Cellulophaga sp. L1A9: one gene and its partner. The protein of the gene in region 1 interacts with the protein of each later gene in a pairwise test. Links are inferred from orthologs where the notes say so. Each region holds a gene or a part of one and is shown on either strand. Other genes may lie near its edges. The genes, in order: GQR94_RS05095 and ftsA.

Region 1 (8,775 bases):
CAAAACGACGTGTTTTCACTTCACTACCCCAAGAATTTGTTGTAAACTTATCTAGAGATGGCTCAAAATTTGTTTGCCCTAATTGCTTATTATCATTTAAAAATCGAACATTTAAGAAACTTATCCATCCATTTTCCGGATCTTGGTATTGCCAACGATTCATTATATTAATCTGATCCGCCAATGGAGCGTCTAAAAAGCCATCGCCATTATTGTCCTCTTTTTGCGTACGTTTATTACCATGAATGTATAGTCCTGTACTCCATTTCTCGGTTAACTTCTTGTTCAAATGCGTGTTTAACTCGTAACGTCCATTTTGGTTGGCATAGCCATTTACAAAAACAGCGTTATCCGTAAGTGGTTTTACAAGTTCTGTATTAATTTGCCCAGAAATACTCTCATAGCCATTAACAACACTCCCTGCTCCTTTTGTTATTTGAATACTTTCTACCCACGTACCTGGCGTAAATGTTAATCCGTAGGCCTGAGACGCACCACGAACCATAGGAATATTCTCCTGAGTAATTAATAAATAAGGACTGGTAAGCCCTAACATTTGTATTTGCTTTGTACCAGTTAATGCGTCAGAATAATTTACATCTATTGCAGGATTGGTCTCAAAACTTTCAGATAAGTTGCAGCAAGCCGCCTTCAATAACTCCGCACTATTAATAGTTACCACATTCTGTGAGCTGAAATAAGCTTTCTGTACCGCATCTCGTTTTTGATTTACCACCACTTCATTAAGAGTGTTTGATGGATTTAATGTGTGTTTAATTTTTCTTGGTTGATCTACAGTTAAGGTATCAGATTCAAAACCCACATAACTGATGATCAACTTATGGTATTGCGCATCATAAGGAATTGAGAAATTCCCATCAAAATCTGTCACCACACCTATTTGAGAATTCATCCAATAGACATTAGCCCCCGGCAAGCCTAAAGTAGCATTAATAGCACCTCCATCAACCACTACTCCTTCTATTTTATCTTGAGAAAGCGCTGCAAAAGGCAATAATACTGCAATAAGTAGTTTTATATATGTATTCATTTGTAATTTAAATTTGAAAAATTATTTAAGTAAGAGTTATTCAGTGTCATACCAAAAACAGGAAAGCACGAAATGGCATACAGAAAATCACGTTTAAAAAAACAAGATTCAACGGCATGCTGTCAACTATAAATAAAAAATCAAATTAAATAAACCTCGTCTAATACGTGTATATCTTTGACGATAATTGTTGGCGGATAGTTGTCAAAAGAACGTTCCAGTTCAAAACCATTGCCAAATAAGTTAAAATAAGAATATGCATAAGCGACTACAAAGAACTGCTGCGCTAGATCAAAATCATTATCATGGAATACCAAATCATCTTGCCCTTCTGTAATGATTATTTCATCATCGCAGCAAGAATTTGAATCTTCAACATGTTCGCCATTGCCATCAGACTGCGAAACCATATTCATACCACAATCTTGCGAAGAAGTAAACAATGCAATATCCATAAGATGCCCTAAACAATAGTGCTTTTCTACCTTCCACGAAATCGTGGAAGCCAATAGCAAAATTGCCATGGTTACAGATAAAATATTGAAAAGTCCTTTTTTCATTCCTGCAAAATTACAAAATATTCATACGCTACCTTAGAATAGTTATGAAGATTAACGAATATTTATTGCATTTGTTCTGTAATTTTTAAATAAAATATTCGACTTTTGGAGCAAATATCAACAGATAAAAAATGTTTGACACTTTAAAGGAACAAATCCTAGCTATAACTAGCAATTCTGTAACTAATACTGATTTGCAATTACAACAAATTTGCGACTTACTTAAAGAGCGTGTACCTCACTATGACTGGGTAGGCTTCTATTTTAAAAATGGAGATAAGAACGAATTAAAATTAGGCCCCTATGCAGGTGCACCCACAGACCATATTATTATTCCTTTTGGAAAGGGTATCTGTGGACAAGTTGCTGTAAGCAATGAAAACTTTATTGTCCCTGATGTAAAAGCTCAAGATAATTACATTGCATGTAGCATTACCGTAAAGGCTGAAATTGTAATTCCGCTATTCGTAAACGGCGAAAACGTTGGTCAAATAGATATTGATTCTAACACGCCAGATCCTTTTACAAAGGCTGATGAGCACTTTTTAGAGTTCATAAATGCAGAAGTAGCTAAAATTCTTTAAAATTTTATATTTTTTATTGATAAAATCGATGCTTTTTTAACTTCAAAAAAATTACTTTTGCGTGCTTAAGATATTAATCATAAGCACATAAAAATGAGCACCACCAAAAAAGCTACATCAGCATTAATTTCAGTATTTCATAAAGATGGCTTAGCGCCAATCGTTAAAAAATTTCAAGAACTAGGTATTACCATATATTCTACTGGTGGTACAGAAAAATTTGTTCGTGATTTAGGCATAGATGTAGTCCCTGTTGAAGATGTAACAAGTTATCCTTCTATTTTAGGTGGCCGTGTAAAAACCTTACACCCAAAAGTATTCGGAGGTATTTTGAATCGTCAAGACAATGAAAATGACCAAAAACAATTGGCTGAATTTGAAATTCCGCAAATAGATATTGTTATTGTTGATTTATACCCTTTTGAAAAAACAGTAGCTAGTGGTGCATCAGAGCAAGATATTATAGAAAAAATTGATATTGGTGGTATTTCTTTAATTCGTGCAGCTGCTAAAAACTTTAAGGATGTACTTTGTGTTTCTTCTATGGAAGATTATACTGAAGTTTTAGAATTGATTTCTGCAAATAATGGCACTACAACACTTGAAGATCGTAAGCGTTTTGCTGCTAAATCTTTTAATGTTTCTTCTCATTATGATACTGCAATTTTCAATTATTTTAATAAAGATAAGCAAGAAACAGTTTTAAAAATTAGCGAAACGAATGGTCAAGTTTTACGTTACGGCGAAAACCCACACCAAAAAGGTTTTTTCTTTGGTGATTTCGATGCGATGTTTGACAAGCTTCATGGAAAAGAATTATCATACAACAATCTTTTAGATGTTGATGCTGCCGTGAATTTAATGGGAGAGTTTAAAAATGACGAACCTACATTTGCTATCTTAAAACACAACAACGCTTGTGGTTTAGCATCAAGAAGCAGCCTACACCAAGCTTATGTAGATGCTTTAGCAGGAGATCCTGTTTCTGCATTTGGAGGTGTTTTAATTAGCAACAAAGAAATTGACAAGGCTACAGCCGAAGAAATTCATAAATTATTCTGCGAAGTGGTTATTGCTCCTAGCTATGCTGCCGATGCTTTAGAAATTTTAAAAGGAAAGAAAAACAGAATTATTCTTATTCAAAACGAAGTAGAATTGCCACAAACTTCTGTTCGCACCTGCCTTAATGGTGTTTTAGTTCAAGACAAAGATTTTATTACCGATGCTAAGGCTGATTTAAAAACAGCTACGAAAACAGCGCCTACGACCCAAGAGGTTGAAGATTTAATATTTGCTTCAAAATTATGTAAGCATACAAAATCAAACACCATTGTTCTGGCTAAAAACAAACAATTATACGCTAGTGGTACAGGACAGACATCTAGAGTTGATGCCTTAAACCAAGCGATACACAAAGCAAACACATTTAATTTCGATTTAAAAGGTGCTGTCATGGCGAGTGATGCATTTTTCCCTTTCCCTGACTGTGTAGAAATTGCAGGCAATAGCGGAATTTCAAGTGTCATTCAACCTGGAGGATCAATTAAAGACGAATTAAGTGTAGAATACTGTAATTCTAATGGAATTTCTATGGTAATGACAGGTACACGTCATTTTAAACATTAATTTTGTTACTTTCGTCGATAAAACTTACTTTTAGTACACAACCAAATAAATAGAAATGGGATTTTTTGATTTCTTGACAGAGGAAATAGCTATTGACTTAGGTACGGCTAACACTCTTATAATACATAACGACAAAGTTGTTGTTGATAGCCCTTCTATCGTAGCCAGAGATAGAATTAGTGGGAAAATAATTGCTGTAGGCAAAGAAGCCAACATGATGCAAGGAAAAACCCATGAAAACATTAAGACAATACGCCCTCTTAAAGATGGTGTAATTGCCGATTTTGATGCTTCTGAAAAGATGATAAATATGTTCATTAAGAACATACCAGCATTAAAGAAAAAATGGTTTCCTCCTGCGTTGCGTATGGTCATTTGTATTCCTTCTGGAATTACTGAAGTAGAAATGCGTGCTGTAAAAGAATCTGCAGAACGTGTTAATGGTAAAGAAGTTTATTTAATTCATGAACCAATGGCAGCTGCTATTGGTATTGGTTTAGATATTATGCAACCAAAAGGAAACATGATTGTAGATATAGGTGGTGGTACTACAGAGATTGCTGTAATTGCCTTAGGTGGTATCGTTTGTGATAAATCTGTGAAAATTGCAGGTGATGTCTTTACCAATGATATTATTTATTACATGCGTACACAACACAACCTTTATGTTGGAGAGAGTACTGCAGAAAACATTAAAATAACTATTGGTTCTGCTACTGAAGACTTACAAACACCTCCAGATGAAATGTCTGTTCAGGGTAGAGATTTATTGACAGGAAAACCAAAACAAGTACAAATCTCTTATAGAGAAATTGCAAAAGCCTTAGACAAATCTATCTTACGTGTAGAAGATGCAGTAATGGAAACTTTATCACAAACTCCTCCAGAACTTGCTGCAGATATCTATAATACTGGTATTTATTTAGCCGGTGGTGGTTCTATGCTAAGAGGTTTAGACCGTAGGTTATCTCAAAAAACAGATTTACCCGTATATATAGCAGAAGATCCATTAAGAGCAGTTGTACGCGGAACAGGAATCGCATTAAAGAATCTTGAACGCTACAAAAGTATCTTGATCAAATAGCGAATAGCATAATCCTAGAGCACTTTTCTAATATCATATTACAAAAGTGCTTTAATGGTTTTGCCGCACTCAAAAATAATTAAAGTGAATGCAACAGATTATTAATTTTATATTTCGGAATAAAAATCTGCTCCTTTATTTATTCCTATTATTTATATCACTTGCTTTTACCATTCAATCGCATTCCTACCATCAATCAAAATTTTTTAATTCAGCAAATTGGTTGACAGGCGGCGTATACAAAACCTCGAATGGAATTTCTTCTTATTTCAATTTAGAAAAAGAAAATCAGAAATTAGTCGATGAAAATATGCGTTTAAGACGTATCATCATCAACAATGAATACAATGCCGAAATACCTGTTGACAGTCTTAAGCTAGACAGCACTTTAATAGATTACACCATTATTTCTGCAAAAATTATTAAAAACAGCTATTCCAACCTAGACAACTATATTACACTAAATAAGGGCTCTAAAAACGGTATCCAACAAGATATGGGTGTTATCACCCCAAACGGAATTCTCGGTATCATTGAAAATACAAGCGGTAAATTCTCTAGAGTTCAAAGCATTTTAAATAGAAAGTCTAATTTAAATGCCAAGCTAAAGAACACCGATAATTTTGGATCCTTAATTTGGGACACTAAAGATTTTAATACGGTACAACTAATAGACATTCCTAGACGTATACCTATTAAAGTTGGCGATACGATATTGACTGGAGCTGCCTCGAGTATTTTTCCTGAAAACATACCTATCGGAACCATTAAAAGTTTTGGCTTAGATGTTTCAAAAAGTTCGTATACCATTAACATTTCACTTTTTAATGATATGTCTAACCTCAAAAATGTATATATCATTAACAACACCAATCGTGTTACCCTAGAGGAATTAGAATCAACAAATGTCAAGTAAATATTACTTTATAAATATCGTACGCTTTATTGCGCTTGTTTTAGCTCAAGTTCTAATCTGCAATAACATCAACTTCTGGGGATATATAAACCCCATGATTTACATCTTGTTTCTATATTGGTACCCTATAAAACAAAATAGAGCAGTATTTCTTGTTATCTCATTTTTTCTAGGATTTACTATAGATATTTTCTCTGACACTTTAGCGATACATACAGCCGCGACATTAACAATTGCATACCTAAGACCTACAATAATGCGTTTTTGTTTTGGAGTGAATTTTGAATTCCAAAGCTTTAGATTATCATCTGCACCCCGAATTCAGCAAATAACCTACCTCGCTTTGTTAATTGTGATACATCATACGGTTTTCTTTACCCTAGAAGTTTTTAATTTTGATAATTTTCTTCTAATTTTAAAGAAAATACTTGTAGTGAGTATTGCTTCTTTATTTTTGTGTATTTTAATAAGCTCTCTTTTCAGTGTTAAAAAAGAAAATTAAACAAATATTCTATCTAATTTTGGGGCAATTTTTTAAATTACTTTAAACCATAATTTGTTGATTTTCATCAAAAAATGAAAAAAATATTACTATCATCAATCATTATTATCATCGGCTTAACCTTTATTGGGAGATTGTCGTATCTGCAGGTATTTAGACATTCTTCTATGCAGGTTACAGAAGATACTGCCATAAAAGCAATCTATGATTATCCAGAGCGTGGATATATCTACGACCGTAATGGTGATTTATTGGTTGCCAATCAGCCTGCATATGATGTTATGATTATTCCGCGCGAAGTTAAAAAGTTAGACACTTTAGAATTTTGCAAACTACTAGGAATAGAAAAAGCTACTTTTTTAAAACAATTTAAAAAAGCAAAAAATTATTCTCCAAGACTACCATCGGTATTAGTGCCTCAATTATCTAAAAAAGATTACGCACGATTACAAGAGAAGATGCGTAAATACAAAGGTTTCTATATTCAGAAAAGATCATTACGCTATTATGACACGCATAGTGGTGCCAATGTTTTTGGTTTTATTTCTGAAGTTAACGATTATGAATTAAACGAAAACCCCTACTACAAACTTGGAGAACTTAAAGGCCGAACAGGAATAGAAAAACAATACGAAGCAATTCTACGAGGCCGAAAAGGCGTTAAATACATTCAAAAAGATAGATTTAACAGAGATATTGGCCCCTATAAAAATGGTATTTTAGATACTTTACCTGAACAAGGAAAAGAAATTAAAATTACTATTGACAAACAACTTCAAGAATACGGAGAATTGTTAATGAATGGAAAACGTGGAGGAGTTGTAGCTATTGAACCCGCTACGGGAGAAATTTTAGCCATGATTTCTGGTCCTACCTATGACCCTAATTTATTGGTTGGACGTGAACGTTCTAAAAATTACACGAAACTTTATAATGATTCTATTGCACAACCAACCTATGATCGCTCCGTTCTTGCGCAAACTTCACCAGGATCTCCTTTTAAAACAATAAATGCATTAATAGCATTACAAGAAAACGTAATTACCCCTGAAACCAAAATACAATGCTATAACGGTTTTTATGTGGGTAACAAAAAAAGAGGTTGTCACTGCGGTGGGGGTTTAAGAGATTTAGACGTAGGAATTTATAAGTCTTGTAATGCCTATTTCGCAGGTACGTTTAGAAAAATATTTGAAAAATTCCCTACAACAGATGAAGGTATGGATGTTTGGGACAAACATGTAAAAAGCTTCGGATTAGGAGGTTTTCTAGGATCTGATATTCCTACAGGCCGAAGTGGATCTATCCCAACTAAAGAGACCTATGACCGCATGTACGGCGATAATAGATGGTCTTCTTCATATTTTATATCAAATGCTATTGGCCAAGGAGAAATCCTTGTTACACCGCTACAATTAGCGAATATGACTGCCGCAATTGCCAATCGCGGATATTATATCATTCCTCATGTTCTTAAAGAAGTGGAAGGGGAAAAAATTACAAATCAAAAATACCTAGAAAAACCTAACACTACCATAGACAAAAAACATTTTGAGCCTGTTGTACAAGGTATGGCGAATGTATACAAACATGGAACTGGGAGAGGCGTTCAAATACCAGATATAGATATTGCAGGAAAAACGGGAACCGTAGAAAATTACACAAGAATAGATGGCGTAAGAACACAGCTTACAGATCATTCCGTGTTTGTTGCTTTTGCTCCTGTTGATAATCCTAAAATTGCTGTTGCTGTTTATATTGAAAATGGGTATTACGGAGGTCGATATGCTGGCCATATTGCATCACTTTTAATAGAAAAATATATTAAAGGAAAAATTACCAGAACAGATTTAGAAAAAAGAATGTTAGACAAAACCTTAGAAAAGGAATATGCTAAAGAAATTAGTGGTGAACCATTTATAATTAACGAGCGTGTTTGGTAAAGGGCTTTTAAGAAGAGTAGACTGGCTTTCCATTTTAATATTTGTACTTCTAATAGCAATTGGTTGGATAAATATATATTCTAGCACCTATTCTGAAGGACAAGATAACATATTTGACTTCTCAACTATATACGGGAAACAACTAATTTTCATAGCCTTAGACTTAGTTTTAATCGTAATAATTTTAGCGTTAGAGAGTAATTTTTTCGAACGTTTTTCAAGTGTAATCTATGTCATTTCTTTAGCACTTTTACTTGGGCTCTTTGTTTTTGGAACAACCATTGCTGGTGCTACATCATGGTATAATCTTGGGTTTTTTAACCTACAACCATCAGAGCTAGCTAAAGTTGCCACTGCACTTGCCGTTGCTAAATACCTAAGTGATATTCAAACAGATATTCGCAGAAGAAAAGATCAACTCTATTCTTTTTTAATACTTTTAATACCTGCTATACTAGTCATCCCACAGCCAGATCCTGGGAGTGCCTTGGTCTTTTTTTCACTCGTAT
Region 2 (8,725 bases), 1.6 Mb from region 1 along the record:
AAAGGCAATAATCTTATTGCTCACGGTAACAGGGCTTTTTGCATTTTCTAATAATAGACATAGCAAAAAACCAATTTCAGAACTGGATGTAATGTTCACAGATGAGAATAATTTATACGTGACTACGGGCATGGTTAATAAATTGTTAATACAAAGTTTCCAAGGGTTTGATATGGTACCTAAAGAAAATTTAGTTTTGAATAACATGGAAAAGGCCATTGAGGCCAATGAAATGGTTAAAAAGGCACAAGTATACCTCACGGTAAATGGAAAATTGACGACAAAAATCGCTCAACGTAACCCCATTGGTCGTGTGGAAAGTGGTACAATATATTATCTGGATGATGAAGGAAAGCGTATGCCGCTATCTAGAAATCATTCCGCGAGGGTACCTGTTATTACAGGAAACATTACCGACGATAGTTTAAAAGAAGTACATTTTATATTAGACTATATCAATGGAGATGATTTTTTGCATAAAAATGTAATAGGTATTCAGGTATTAAATAACCGAAAATATCAGTTAAAATTTAGAACAGAAAGTTTTGTAGTAAACCTTGGAAAAGCAGAGGAGTTAAGTCAGAAGTTTAACAAATTTAGAGCTTTTTATAAAAAAGGGAAAAAAGATAATTCGCTTGCGCAATATAGTTTAGTGAGCTTAGAGTATAATAATCAAGTAGTGTGCACCAAAATTTAAGATATGGAACAAGGTAAATATTCAGTTGGTTTAGATATTGGAACTACTAAAATAGTTGCCATTATTGGTAAGGAGAATGAATATGGGAAGATTGAGATTTTAGGGATTGGAAAATCTAAAAGTCTTGGTGTGCATAGAGGTGTTGTTAATAATATTACGCAAACGATACAATCTATTCAGCAGGCTGTAGAGCAAGCAGAATCTAATTCAGGATTAAAAATTGGTTCTGTAGTTGTAGGTATCGCAGGTCAGCATATCCGTAGCTTACAGCATAGCGATTATATAACCAGGGATGATTCTGAACAGGTTATCAATGAGGATGATGTAGATAAGTTATGTAATCAAGTATATAAACTGATCATGCTTCCTGGTGAAGAAATTATCCATGTGTTACCACAAGAATATAAAATTGATGGTCAGGCAGAGATAAAAGAACCAATGGGAATGTATGGCGCTCGTTTAGAAGCTAATTTTCATGTAGTTGTAGGTCAAGTGTCCTCAATAAAAAATGTAGGACGCTGTATTAAGAGTGCAGGCTTAGATTTAGGGAGCATTACATTGGAGCCATTGGCATCAGCTAATGCGGTATTGAGTCAAGAAGAAAAAGAAGCAGGTGTAGCTTTAATTGATATAGGAGGAGGTACAACAGATTTGGCTATTTTCAAAGATGGTATTATTCGCCATACGGCAGTAATCCCATTTGGGGGAAATGTTATTACGGAAGATATCAAAGAAGGCTGCTCTATTATCGAAAAGCAAGCAGAATTATTGAAAATAAAATTTGGTTCTGCATGGCCTGGCGAGAATAAAGAAAATGAGATTGTTTCGATACCAGGATTACGTGGGAGAGAACCAAAGGAAATAACGCTTAAAAACTTATCTAAGATTATTCATGCAAGAGTTGTGGAAATTGTAGAACAAGTATATGTTGAGATTAAGAATTATGGTCATGACGAGCAGAAGAAAAAATTAATTGCAGGGATTGTATTAACGGGTGGTGGAAGCCAGTTAAAACATTTAAAGCAATTGGTAGAATATATTACAGGTATGGATACCAGAATTGGGTATCCAAACGAACACTTAGCTGGTGATTCTGATGAGGAAATTGCGAGTCCATTATATGCAACAGCAGTTGGGCTTTTAATGAATGCATTGAAAACAAAAGCTAAGAGTGAGGCAATTGAGGCTGAGGAGGAAGAACTGCAAAGTCAATTGCCAGAAAATGAAATGAATGATGATACTACTGATGGAGAAACTACAGTAGTACAACCGGAAATCCATAGAGAACGTAAATCTATATTTGACAAATGGTCAGATAAGTTAAAAGACTTTTTGGATAACGCGGAATAAAAAAGCACGAAGAACACAGTATAACCAGTAATACAGAACGTATGAGTAACAGTAACGAATTTGGAAGTATTTCCTTTGATTTGCCCAAAAATCAAAGTAATGTAATAAAAGTCATCGGGGTAGGTGGTGGCGGAAGTAACGCAATTAACCACATGTATTTGGCGGGAATAAATGGCGTTGATTTTATTATCTGTAATACAGATTCCCAAGCGCTTGATAATAGTACAGTACCCAACAAAATTCAATTAGGGGTTTCCTTAACTGAAGGTCTTGGTGCTGGTGCAAACCCAGAAGTTGGGGAGCAGTCTGCTATTGAGAGCATGGAAGAAATAAAAAATATGTTGGGTACCAACACTAAAATGGTTTTCATTACTGCAGGAATGGGCGGTGGTACTGGAACAGGTGCGGCACCAATGATAGCAAAGCAAGCTAAGGAACTGGATATCCTTACGGTTGGTATTGTTACAATTCCTTTTCAGTTTGAAGGTCAAATGAGAACCAAGCAAGCACAAGCAGGGATTGAAAAGTTACGTAACAATGTAGATTCTCTAATCGTTATCAATAATAACAAACTAAGAGAAGTTTATGGAAATTTAGGCTTTAAAGCAGGTTTCTCAAAAGCAGATGAAGTTTTAGCTACAGCTGCTAGAGGTATTGCAGAAGTTATAACACATCACTATACACAAAACATCGATTTACGTGATGCTAAAACAGTACTATCTAATAGTGGTACAGCAATCATGGGATCTTCAACTTCATCAGGTTCAAACAGAGCAAATGAAGCTATTATGAGCGCCTTAGATTCGCCGTTATTGAATGATAATAAAATTTCTGGAGCTAAAAATGTGTTATTATTAATCGTTTCTGGTACTAAAGAAATCACTATTGATGAAATAGGGGAGATCAACGATCATATACAAAGCGAAGCAGGCCATAGTGCAAACATCATTATGGGTGTTGGTGAAGATGAAACACTGGGGGAAGCTATTGCTGTAACCGTGATCGCTACGGGTTTTAATATAGACCAGCAAGATACTATTGTAAATACAGAATCTAAAAAAATAATCCATACACTTGAAGATAGCCAAAAGGCAGAGCAATTGTTAATGGGTTCGGAGAATGTAGTCTTTCAGTTGGTCGAAGAAGAGGAAAAAGTAAAAGAGGTAGTAAAAGAAGAGCCTAAAATTGTAAAACATATTTTAGAGGAAGATAAGCCAGAGATGGATTTAATTCCGACTTCTAGCTATATCAAGAACTTTAATGTATTCTACGATGAAGTAATAGCTGAAAATGTAGGGGATGATTTCATTATCGTAGATTCAAAAACACAGATAGATAATTTTGAAGTTATCGATCCGATTACTGTTTCTTCAGTAAAAATTGAAGACGATCAATTTCTTTTCAGTTTTGATGGCCCTGAGGCAGAAAAAATGAAAGAAAATAAGAAAGATAACGTCGTGATGTTTTCTTTGGATGATGAAGTAAGAGATATGGATGTAAAAGATCCTATCGAAGTTATTCCAGTAGTAGAATATAATAAAGATGGTGAAAAGCGCTATAGTCTTGATGATTATATGGAGCTAGAGGGAAAACTTAATGAAGCGAAGTCTAAAGCAGAAAAAGTGGAGCCTAAAGTTTTAGAAGAAGAAATGCGTTTTGAGCAAAAAACGGTTGAGAAGGAAACTAAGCATGTAGAAGAAGCTGCTCATGTAGACCCTATGGATATGCCTTTAGAGGAACTTCTTAGAAGTAGATCTGAAGAAAGAAAACGTAAGTTAAAAGATTTCAATTACAAATTTCAAAACAATAATGCTAAGCATATTGATGAAATTGAAAAACACCCAGCGTACAAACGTCAGGGAGTTCATTTGAATGAAGTAAATAGAGAAAACAAAATTTCTAGAACATCATTAAGTGAAGATAGTAATGATGATATTCAAATAAGAACTAACAATTCTTTTTTACATGATAATGTAGATTAAACATTGTTTTTAGAATAGTATAAACCCAGAAATACACTGTATTTTTGGGTTTATTTTTTTATCTTCGTGCCGCTAAAATAAAATGTTATGAGCTTACAGGATCAGGTAATGACCGAGATTAAAACAGCGATGAAAGCTAAAGATAAAGTAGCTTTAGAGTCGTTAAGAGCAATAAAATCTGCGTTGTTATTGATGCAAACAGATAATGGCTCAGGAGAAGCTATTACAGAAGAGGCAGAAATTCAGTTAATTCAGAAGTTGGTAAAGCAACGTAAGGATAGTGCTGCAATTTTTATAGAACAAGGTAGAGAAGACTTGGCGGAGCCGGAATTGGCACAAGTGGCAGTTATAGAAAAGTTCTTGCCAGAGCAATTAACAGAAGAAGAAATAGAGAAAGTTGTATTGCAAACTATTGAAACTACTGGTGCAGATGGTATGAAAGATATGGGTAAAGTTATGGGAATGGTATCTAAAGCGCTTGCAGGTCAAGCAGATGGTAAAACCATTTCTATGATTGTAAAAAAGAAATTGGCATAGTAAGAAAATAGTAACGGCTGCGTAGTTCAACTGGATACCCGCCTGCCGGCAGGCAGGGAATATCAAGTATAGGTATGAAGTACTATGTTTATGTTTTAGAGAGTGAGAAAGATAAAAGGTGGTATAAAGGACATACTGCAGATTTGGATAAACGGATTAAGGAACATAATTCAGGAAAGACTAAATCAACTAAAGGTTTTGTTCCTTGGAGATTGGTTTATTTTGAACTATTTGAAACAAGGAAAGAAGCTATACAAAGAGAAAAGTATTTCAAAACCGGAAGTGGTAGAGAATTTTTAAAGAAAATAATAACGGCTGCGTAGTTCAACTGGATACCCGCCTGCCGGCAGGCAGGGAATATCAAGTATAGGTATGAAGTATTATGTTTATGTTTTAGAAAGTGAAAAAGAGAAAAGTATTTCAAAACCGGAAGTGGTAGAGAATTTTTAAAGAAAATAGTAACGGCTGCGTAGTTCAACTGGATACCCGCCTGCCGGCAGGCAGGGAATATCAAGTATAGTATGAAGTACTATGTTTATGTTTTAGAAAGTGAAAAAGAGAAAAGTATTTCAAAACCGGAAGTGGTAGAGAATTTTTAAAGAAAATAGTAACGGCTGCGTAGTTCAACTGGATAGAATATCAGATTTCGGCTCTGAGGGTTGGGGGTTCGAATCCCTTCGCGGTCACGAATAAATAAAAAGTCTCATAAAATATACAAGCTTGCTTGCGTATATTTTGTGAGACTTTTTATTTTCAAAGCGGAGCTTTAAGGGATCAACGCAGTTCATCCTTTATTCGTGAAAATGTTGAATATGGTTTTAATGTTTACTTGCGTATATTTTATGAGACTTTTTATTTTCAAAGCGGAGCTTTGATGGATCAACGCAGTTTGTTTTTTAGTTTACATTATTAATTATTTAGACGTATTATTCTCAACATCAGCATAAATATAGCTATCTTAAGTTCTTAATGATAGGAAATTTTATATGAAATAGATGTTTAGAGGGATGCATTTTTTTAAGGATAGTATAAAACTGCTTACTGTATTTATAGCCTTCTTTTGTTCTATAATTGTTGCTTCTCAAGAAATACCACATTTAGAGACAATATTAAATCAGCTAGAATTAGACTTGTCTGAATGTAAAACAGATCTAATTGTAGCTAAGGTAAAGCCTGATAATTCAGAAGAAACTATCGTTGTTATACCAGAAATTGTCCAAGAAGATGAGGATTATTTTGAGCTTAATAGCCATATTTTAATTATAGAAACTAATACAGGGAAAATAAAATCCAGATATTTTGAAGGTTCATTAACGAACGAGTGGTATTCAGATGCAGTTAGATTGGCAGAAATAAAGATTGATACGGCTCCTTATCTTCTTTCAGAAGACACTAGGGCATTCGGTATCCGGGTTTATTATTACAATAACTCACATCCGAATCCGTACAGTCATGAAACAATTTCGTTATATTTTGATGAAAATAATACCCTAAAACAGGTTTTGAAAAATTTTGAAATGATGAGCTATGGTGGCGAAGTGAACTCAGAATGCGAAGCAGACCTAAGTGGCGTTGAAAAAGTGTTAATCCTTAAGGAAACAAAAACAAATGGCTATTTTGATATTTTAGTAAAAAGCACTGTGAAAACAACAACTAGAAAAGAAGCTTCAAATGGTGATTGCATTGAAGAAAAAAAGATTACAAATCTAGATCAAGTATTAAAGTTTAAAAACGGTAAATACCAATGAATATAATTTATGCTTTTAAAAACTGAATTAAGTACGCAATCAAAATACTTATCATAAGCCCTATATTCACTTTTGCCAAATCTTTAATGATAAGGGTATAGGTTGTCTTTAGTTGTTTTTTCTCTAAAAGATATTTTATGGCAATTTCTCTACCTGCCAAAATACCTACGAAAGTCCAAGTGGTACTCATAGGAACATCATTCAAAATAGTAAATAGGTAAAGTAATACCCCGTAGCAAGCATCGATAATCGTTGCAGAGCGGATATGCTGTGTGTTAGATTTCTGATTTACGATCTTTTGTATGTTTCCTCCTTTTACATTAAAGATGTAGGCCATGATGCTTAAAATAACAATAAGGGCTATCCCCAATTCGGAAATAGTTAATTGTCGAGGTAAGAAGACAAAAATATTGGCAAAGTCCTGAATTAACCATTGCGACCATAGAAACCCAGTAGAAAACCATTGCGCAACTAACCAATAGGGTTTTTGCTTTTTCTTATCCATTAATCGGATAGCGGCTTTGGATTCTAATTTCTTAGCAATAATCAGGTATAGTATTAATGCAGCTGCAAAGGCTAGTACATACCCAAAAATAGATTTTAAAATCATTTTTTCAATTAATTGCCCGGAGGAGAATACACTTAAAATCATGAAAGTGGTACTCACAGGAATTCCAAAGCGAGTAATAATTAATAAACTTAGTGGTGCTAGAAGATACCACCAGGGTAAGGGGTCAGGGAGTGGTATTTGGGAAAGACGACCATAAGAGACATCACCATTATTAAAATACCAGCCAAAAAATAAGGTTACTGTTAATATGGTACCGGCAAAAGCCCATAGATACCACCATTTTGTTTTACTGTTTGATGAAATAAAAGTACCCAGTGTTTGTATAACATCATTAGCAATAACAGAATAGGCGGCAATAAAAAAGCCTAAACACACTATAAGTTCATTCATTTAATATAGGAATTAAAATAATATCTTTTCTAAAAAAAGTCGCGTAAATGTAGAAGAATAATTGTTTCGTTAAATGAATTATAAAAAATATTGTGGATTAAATATTAGTGTACCTTTGTGGTGCAATAAGTACATTAAATTTATCTTTTTAGATGAGCAAGATGTTGTGGTATAGAAGTTTATTATTTATTCTGTTGTGTAGCAGTTTTCAAGGGTCTTTTGCGGCTGTTGAAATCGAGGCAAAGCATGACAATTTAGATGTAGCTATCATTCTTGACCAAACTGCAGTACAGGATAGGTTTACTATTAATGCTGATGGGCTTAATGTTATTTGGGAAAATACAACTTCCTCAAATGCAGATACCACGGTAAATTTAGTTTTTGGTTCTTCTTTAAATCCAATACAATATTTATGTGCTCGCAAGAATCAAATTGCTTTACTATACATTTCTTCAAGTGGTTTTATAGATCTTAAGTTTGATACCCATAGAATTGCGTATCATTTTCACTCTTTTCCATAATTTTTAAATGATTTTATTTCACTAGTACGCACTGGGCATTTACTAGTGTTTTCATGGGCTTTATTAAATCAATCTGTAGTAATAACAGCGATTTAATAGCTTTTTTATAATATCATTTTAAAAATATAATATAGTATGGATACTTCAGTTTTAATCATGTGTCTAATTTTAGTAGGCATAATTTTTATACCCTTTTTTTTATTTAACATATCAGGTAAGTCCACTTCAAAAAAAGTAAAAGAAGCGGCACAAGCAGTAAGTGCAAAAAACCAATTGAATATCTCTCAAAGTGAGCTTTGGGGCAATTCTTATATTGGAATTGATGAAAATGAACGAAAACTATTGTTTTTAAAATTCTCCGAAAAAGAGATGTATGAGCGTATGGTGGTTATTTCTGCTATTAAAGAGTGTACAATTCTAGAACAAAGAAAATTCTTTAAAGTAAAAGACAAAAAAGATTCTCATTTAGAGAAGTTAGACTTGAAAATAACACTTAAATCAGGCAAACATTTTGAGCTTAATTTTTATGATGAAACGCTTAATTATTCAGAAGATTTTGAGGTTAAAAGAATTGAAAAATGGAAATTGCTTATTCATCAGTTAATTACCACTGAAAATAATGTTAAGCAAGTAGCTTAATTTTAGTTTGTAATTCACTAAAAACCATTGTTGCGAAACAATGGTTTTTTTGTTTTAAAAGCTATTGCTTGTTCTATTTTTGTAAATTCCACATGTATTCTAATTGTCGTAAGCATATGAACAATAGTATTTTAGACTATTTGTATGTAGATGATTAAAAAAAGTTAATTTTGCGCGCTCAATTTTTTTAGTGTTGCTACTAACAAAGCCTATGGAAAAAATTACATCCTTGAAAAATACACTAACCGCAAAAGCTAAGAAAGTGCTCAGGTTTGCTCGTAAACATCCTT

Evidence for each region.
Region 2: the proteins of GQR94_RS05095 (region 1) and ftsA interact in binary tests that used the Escherichia coli proteins (3 or more experiments, as listed by UniProt). The link is inferred for Cellulophaga sp. L1A9 from one-to-one orthologs.

Annotation. Positions count from the first base shown.
Region 1 is NZ_CP047027.1:1,176,819-1,185,593, forward strand. The notes cover bases 2,968-5,890. They hold GQR94_RS05095 (rod shape-determining protein), read left to right. Parts: upstream 2,968-3,876; coding sequence 3,877-4,905; downstream 4,906-5,890. Other genes in these bases: purH (bifunctional phosphoribosylaminoimidazolecarboxamide formyltransferase/IMP cyclohydrolase), read left to right, coding at 2,968-3,821; mreC (rod shape-determining protein MreC), read left to right, coding at 4,994-5,821; GQR94_RS05105 (rod shape-determining protein MreD), read left to right, coding at 5,811-5,890. In the rest of the region: GQR94_RS05075 (TonB-dependent receptor), read right to left, coding at 1-1,051; GQR94_RS05080 (hypothetical protein), read right to left, coding at 1,192-1,611; GQR94_RS05085 (GAF domain-containing protein), read left to right, coding at 1,743-2,195; more of purH, read left to right, coding at 2,289-2,967; more of GQR94_RS05105, read left to right, coding at 5,891-6,323; mrdA (penicillin-binding protein 2), read left to right, coding at 6,398-8,266; rod shape-determining protein RodA, read left to right, coding at 8,256-8,775. UniProt on the Escherichia coli protein: Forms membrane-associated dynamic filaments that are essential for cell shape determination. Acts by regulating cell wall synthesis and cell elongation, and thus cell shape.
Region 2 is NZ_CP047027.1:2,730,388-2,739,112, forward strand. The notes cover bases 1-2,873. They hold ftsA (cell division protein FtsA), read left to right. Parts: upstream 1-700; coding sequence 701-2,047; downstream 2,048-2,873. Other genes in these bases: GQR94_RS11865 (cell division protein FtsQ/DivIB), read left to right, coding at 1-697; ftsZ (cell division protein FtsZ), read left to right, coding at 2,089-2,873. In the rest of the region: more of ftsZ, read left to right, coding at 2,874-4,029; GQR94_RS11880 (GatB/YqeY domain-containing protein), read left to right, coding at 4,117-4,566; GQR94_RS11885 (GIY-YIG nuclease family protein), read left to right, coding at 4,641-4,889; GQR94_RS11895 (hypothetical protein), read left to right, coding at 5,574-6,314; GQR94_RS11900 (hypothetical protein), read right to left, coding at 6,322-7,275; GQR94_RS11905 (hypothetical protein), read left to right, coding at 7,428-7,796; GQR94_RS11910 (hypothetical protein), read left to right, coding at 7,932-8,435; GQR94_RS11915 (transglycosylase domain-containing protein), read left to right, coding at 8,647-8,725. UniProt on the Escherichia coli protein: Essential cell division protein that assists in the assembly of the Z ring. May serve as the principal membrane anchor for the Z ring.